DNA from 2 places in the Aliamphritea spongicola genome. Region 1 is predicted to be linked to the other one. Evidence: predicted binding sites of a transcription regulator. Region 1 holds the regulator's gene; the other holds the start of a gene.

The links. Region 1 encodes FNR, which switches genes on or off when oxygen is low (the NO sensors DNR and NnrR bind a similar motif). Its sites were predicted from a motif close to TTGATNTANATCAA; they were not measured.
Region 2: a site for FNR is predicted at 1,704-1,717, ahead of JYB63_RS06505 (HP1242/YdcH family protein). Genes of this name have one in related genera too.

What each region holds. Positions count from the first base shown of each region.
Region 1 is NZ_JAFIDL010000011.1:37,883-41,259, reverse strand. It holds gene hemN (oxygen-independent coproporphyrinogen III oxidase) at 1-797, shown strand, start outside; gene fnr (fumarate/nitrate reduction transcriptional regulator Fnr) at 995-1,774, shown strand; gene JYB63_RS21700 (adenine phosphoribosyltransferase) at 1,843-2,385, shown strand; gene JYB63_RS21695 (thioredoxin family protein) at 2,664-3,221, shown strand; gene rdgC (recombination-associated protein RdgC) at 3,332-3,377, shown strand, end outside.
Region 2 is NZ_JAFIDL010000001.1:1,405,119-1,408,495, reverse strand. It holds gene JYB63_RS06515 (DUF3422 family protein) at 1-1,249, shown strand, start outside; gene JYB63_RS06510 (BolA family protein) at 1,259-1,573, shown strand; gene JYB63_RS06505 (HP1242/YdcH family protein) at 1,782-2,027, shown strand; gene JYB63_RS06500 (ABC transporter ATP-binding protein) at 2,134-3,377, shown strand, end outside.

The DNA of each region.
Region 1 (3,377 bases):
TGACCGAAGCACGCCGTCTTGGTTTCCGTTCCATCAATATGGACCTGATCTACGGGCTGCCTCATCAGACACTTGAGAGCTTCAAGAAAACCCTCTCAACAATCATTGAACTGAGTCCGGATCGCCTGAGCGTATTTAACTATGCGCATATGCCTGACCGTTTCCGTTCCCAGAAACACATTCATGCTGAAGACCTGCCAAGCCCGGAAACCAAACTGGCTATTCTTGAAACGACCATCGCCATACTGACCGACGCAGGCTACGTGTATATAGGTATGGATCATTTTGCCAAGCCCGATGACGAACTCGCCATCGCCCAGCGCAATAACCAGCTGCACCGTAACTTCCAGGGCTATACCACTCATAAAGAATGTGACCTGGTTGCAATGGGCGTTTCCTCAATCAGCCAGATCGGTGATGTTTATTATCAGAACCAGCACGACATGCGTCTCTATACAGATGCAGTCGAAAGCGATGTTCATGCGATTAACCGGGGCGTCACCCTGAGCCGTGATGACCGTATCCGCCGGGCAGTTATCACTCAGCTGATTTGTCACTTTGAACTGGACAAAGACCGCATTGAAGCAGACTTTGATATCGTCTTTGACGATTACTTTGCCGATGAACTCGAAGAAATTGGTCAGTTTGCTCAGGACGGTCTCGTCAGCGTCGAAAAACAGGGGCGGGAGCTTCTGGTAACCGGCACTGGCCGGCTGCTTATTCGCCGGATCTGCATGACATTTGATGCCTACATTCCAAAGCGAACGGCCACTCAGGGATTCTCCCGAATTATCTGACCGGTAACACTGTAAGTCCTGAGCAAATCACCGCTCAGGACAGCAGCAGCGAGCAACAGACTTAACAAAACAGTTACTTTTTGCGGCTTTGTGCGACAAAAGTAACGTGTTGCGGTCTAAATTGCTTCAACCCGTACTAAAATTACTTCATAATCGAATATCTACACCGATATATGAACTAATCACAGGACTTGATAATGAGTGACACAAAGGCAACCGACCGCAAAGTACACAGTATATCTCAGGTACATTGCAGCACCTGTAGCCTGAGTTCACTGTGCCTTCCGGTATCACTGAATCTGACAGAGATGGATCGTCTCGATAATATTATTGAGAAAAGCCGTCCTCTGAAAAAAGGTGAACACCTGTTCCATCAGGGCGATTCGTTTTCATCAATTTATGCAATCCGTGCCGGCAGCATTAAGAGCTACAGCCTGACAAACGAAGGCGAAGAACAGATTACCGGGTTTTATTTCCCGGGCGAGCTGGTCGGCTTCAGCGGCTTTGATGGCAATGAATACCCGATTTCTGCCAAAGTACTGGAAACAACCACTGTTTGTGAAATTCCGTTTCCACGACTGGACGAACTTTCCGGGCAGTTACCGGAACTGCGCCGGCAGGTACTGCGTACCCTGAGTAAAGAAGTACGTGAAGATCAGCAAATGATGCTGTTACTCAGCAAGAAAAATGCCGAGCAGCGTATTGCGACCTTCCTGTTCAAGCTGTCTTCCCGTTATAAAGCACGTGGTTACTCCGCTACCCAATTCCGTTTATCTATGTCCCGTAACGAGATCGGTAACTTCCTGGGTCTGGCTGTTGAAACCGTCAGCCGTATCTTTACCCGTTTCCAGAAAAACGGTCTGATTACAGTTGAAGGCAAAGAAATAGAACTGGTTCAGCTGGAAGAAATTCAGCGTCTGTCCGGTGACTGTGTTGGTGAAGACGACGATCGCATCAGCACCAGCCAGATGGACTAATTTCCCCGTCGGGAAATCAATATGTATCTGTACACTTTTTTAGAATTACCCCGTTGTAAGGACTCTTCATGTCTTTTGATGAATGTTATATAAAATCAGTTATGCGCACGATTCCGGACTGGCCGGAACCGGGTATTATGTTCCGCGACATCACTCCGCTGTTCAAAGATCCCAAAGCCCTGCGTATGATCAGCGACGCCTTCATTCAGCGTTATATTGATTCAGACATCACGCACATTGCCAGCATCGATGCCCGCGGCTTCCTGATCGGCTCCATCATGGCTTACCAGTTGAACATCCCACTGGTACTGGTACGTAAAAAAGGCAAGCTGCCTGGGGAAACCGTGTCACAGGAATACAAACTGGAATATGGCAGTGCCACTGTTGAAATGCAGTCCGATGCAGTAGCAGAAGGCGACAAAGTACTGATCTTTGATGACCTTATTGCCACCGGTGGTACCGTGCTGGCCGCCAGCACTATCGTTAAAGAACTCGGCGCCAGCGTTGCTGAAGTAGCCACGCTGATTAACCTGCCGGACCTGCAGGGCTCCCGCAAGATTCAGGAAGCAGGCATCCCTGTTTACAGCCTGATGTCTTACGAAGGCCTCTGAGCACTCTGCTTTAATCAACAGCCCTGTTTTTACAGGGCTGTTTTGTTTCTCCCCTAAAAAATGCCCACCGATAAAACAACAACTTAACCGCCCAAAAACCGTTACTCTCACCATTCTGCTCAGAAACGTAGCAAACTGTCTTAAAAATCGCTTACAATCGGTCAACGTCGTTGGTGCATTGACGGTACAAAACACAAAAATTTACTGTCAGCCTGCACCTGAATCCGCCATGCGAGAGACCACTGCATGGACAAAACAGCCTTGAGTTAATAATAAAAATGAAACTGAGACTGCTACCCCTTATTACCCTGTTGACGGGCACCATGATCAGCCTTCTTAGCTGGGCACAGCCTGCCCAGAAACTGGCCCTGTCTCCAATCGGCCAGTCCACTGAAGCAACAGCAACAGCCGAAAATGCACTGCCGGAACTTCTTAACCTGCAGCAGGATGCGCAGATCGCCGGTGACCGCTTCGCACTCATTCTGGTCAGCCAGCCTGACTGCCAGTACTGCGAACTCATCACCCGTGAAATTCTTCAGCCTATGCAACTGAGCGGCAAATATGACAAAAAGCTGCTGTTCCGCAAACTGACTATTTTTGACGGCAGCAAGACCATTATCGACTTTAACGGCGATCCGGTTGATGCGACAGCTTTTGCTAGCCGTTACAACTCAGCATTTACACCTACCCTGTTGTTTGTTGACCCTAATGACGGTAAGGTGCTGACCGACAAGATGGTTGGCATCAACACCGTTGACCTGTATGGATTCTATGTAGACAGAGCCGTCAACAAGGCACGTAAAGCATTACGCTATAAGTTACTGGCATCCAATTAATCCCGGCAAGCCACCCGCCGGTAATGTCCGACTTCATCAGCCCCCTTTACCTGACAAACGGGTAAAGGGGGCTTTTTATCGATTTACAGTTTCAGAAATCAAGGCAAGTTATGTGGTTTAAAAACGCAATCTTTTACCGTTTCTCTCAACCTTTCG
Region 2 (3,377 bases), on a different contig from region 1:
GGCGCGGATCAGCCATCTGGTGATCATGTGTGATGAGTCACAGAAAAAGTCCCAGTATCAGCATCTGCTGACACTGTGTGACGCCTATGACGTAACGCCGCCGGATCAGGACGTCGCATTTTTCCAGATGGACCTGAACGGTTTGCAGATGCGCCGTGAAAAACACCTGGAGTTTATTGCCTATACCTTTACCAGCCGTTGTGACGATGTGAATGCCCCCTTTGCTCACAGCTGCATCGGTGGTTTGCCGGAAGAGTGGCTGGCCGGGCTGGAAGGGCAGGTGGTTACCGCCTTTCATGTCACCGTATTGGATGTATCTGAATCCGGTGAACCGGATATTCCGCAGGTGAAGCAATACTTCGACGACATGCGCTTGATTGGCAGTCAGCCCTCGCAGGGGGCGGTACAGGTCTGGACTACCTATCAGCTGCATGACGATGGCTACGGCCGTTTTCTGGTCTATAACCGTGAGATGAGTGCCAGCCAGTTAGGCCGTCTGGTACAGCGTCTGGTGGAAATTGAAACCTACCGTCTGATGACCCTGCTGGGATTGCCGCTGGCCCGTTCGATCAGTCCGCAGTTGCGGCAGATGGATTTGCGGCTGGCAGAACTGACCCAGACTCTGGCACAGGGAGAGCAACAGGAAGGCTTTGATGATGCTCAGGATCTGCTGGGCCGGCTGACGGACATTGCCTCGCAGGTTGAAGCTTACCGTGCCCAGTCCACATTCCGTTTTAATGCCACTCAGGCATACCAGACCATCATGTTTAATAACATTGATGAACTGCGTGAAGATGAAGTATCCGGTCACCTGACCTTACAGGAATTCATTGGCCGGCGGGTTGGCCCGGCGGTTAAAACCTGCGAATCAGTTGCCGCCCGTCTTGAAGACCTGTCGCGCCGGATCGACCGGGTCAGTGACATGCTGCGAACTCAGGTTGATCTGTCGATTCAGGGACAGAATCAGGAACTGCTCAGTTCCATGGACCGGCGTTCAAAAATCCAGCTGATGATGCAGCACACCGTTGAAGGGTTATCGGTTGCGGCGATCAGTTACTACACCATCGGGCTGGTAAAAATATTTCTTGGGGTGCTGTACGATCAGGGTATCTCATTCGATAAAAGTTTGGCGCTGGGGATCTCCATGCCACTGGTAATCATTGTGGTTGCCTGGCTGACCCGGCGTATACATTCGAAATTCAATAAGCTGGCTGATGACCCGGAATCTTCCCGGTCAGGCCACGGGTAAAGGTGTGAAATGACACAAACTATTGCTGCACAGATTGAATCTATGTTGCGTGATTCGCTGGATGTAGACCAACTGTACATTGAAAACGAAAGCCACATGCACAGTGGTCCGGCAACCGACAGCCATTTTAAGGTGGCAATTGTCTCTGATGACTTCACCGGTAAGCGTCTGGTTGCCCGCCATCAGATGGTCTACAAAGCGGTGGACAGTCTGATGAATAATCCGATTCATGCGTTCTCAATGCACCTGTATACCCGTCAGGAGTGGATCGATAAAAACGGCGAGATTCCACTCTCGCCTAACTGCATGGGCGGCTCTAAATAAAGGCTCTAAATAAAGGCTCTAAATAAAGGCTCTAAATAAAGGCTCTGTGAAAGCGCTCGGGTTCAGCCTCAGCGCTTTTTTTGTGTCTGAATTCTTACGTCAGGATTGATAAGAAAAGGTGAGAAGATAGTTGATAAGCATCAATGTTTTTCTTTTGCTGCAGCGCGATAGTTAAGTCATCAAAAGCCTCAGGCAAAGGGAACGAAAAATGAGCATTGAGCACCACGATCTGATCCACGAACTTCCGGAATATCGCCAGCGTATCCACGATTTAAAAATGAGTAATACGCATTTTTCCCGGCTGTTTGACGAGTACCATATTGTCACCAAAGAAGTTGAGCGTATGGAAACCCTCACTGAGCCGGTCTGTACCGAAACCGAAAATGCCCGTAAAGCGAAGCGTCTGCACCTGAAAGATCAGCTGTTTGCGATGCTGACGGCGGAATCGGTTTAACACCTGAGTACGCCGAATACTGATTTCGTCATAAAACCCGCTTTATTGCGGGTTTTTTTATATTTATAGTGTGAGGAAAGGTTATTTATATTTGTAGGATTTGTTAATGCATTCAAGCGGTTACAACTGGCGCTATATTTTTTCCATCGCCCGTGAATATAAGCCAGAACTGATCAAGGCTAATCTGATTGCGCTGGTGGCGACCATTGCCAGTGTGCCTTTGCCACTGCTGATGCCATTACTGGTCGATGAAGTATTACTGGGGCAGCCCGCAACCCTGGTGGAAATCTGTCAGCAGCTGTTTCCGGAATCCTGGCAGGGGGCTGTACTCTACATCACTGCAATACTGGTGCTGACTATCATCCTGCGGTGTATCGCGCTGGTGCTGAACGTCTGGCAGGGCCGGCAATTTACCCACATATCCAAAGAAGTAGTCTTCCGCATCCGTCAGGGTCTGCTGCAAAAGCTTAAACGCATTTCCATGGCGAAATATGAAACCCTGGGCAGCGGTAAGGTCAGCAATCACTTTGTGGTGGATCTGGATACCATTGATCAGTTTGTCGGTACGTCGCTGAGTAAGCTGCTGCTGGCAGGGCTGACCATTGCCGGTACCGCCGTGGTGCTGCTGTGGATGCACTGGCAACTGGCACTGTTCATCCTGCTTCTGAATCCCATCGTGGTGTATTTCACCATGGTGTTGGGAAAACGGGTGAAAGAGCTCAAGAAAGATGAAAATGCTGCCTATGGTGCATTTCAGAGTTCCCTGATTGAAGTGCTGGAAGGCATTTACCAGATCCGTGCGGCTAACCGGGAAAAGCATTATCTCAAGCGCCTGCAGGGTCAGGCTGAAGAAGTGCGGGACCGGTCCGTTGCATTTGGCTGGCGGAGCGAAGCGGCGGGCCGCTTCAGCTTCATGGTCTTTCTGGTGGGGTTTGATTTATTCCGGGCATTATCAATGCTGATGGTGGTGTTCTCAGACCTGAGTATCGGTGAAATGATGGCGGTGTTTGGCTATCTCTGGTTCATGATGGGGCCGGTGCAGGAATTGTTAGGCATTCAGTATGCCTACTACAGCGCCAATGCCGCTTTATCCCGCATCAACGAGCTGCAGAACCTGGAAGAAGAGCCGGATTACCCGCATCTGGAAAACCCGTTCAGTAAACGGGAGTCTATCGGTATCGCGGTTGATAACATTCATTTCGGCTATCTGCCGGAACAGGAAGTCCTTAAAGGGCTGAGCTTAACCATAGAGCCTGGACAGAAAATTGCCTTAGTGGGGGCCAGTGGGGGCGGTAAGTCGACGCTGGTACAGATTCTGCTGGGTCTGTATCCGATACGCAGTGGTTCTAT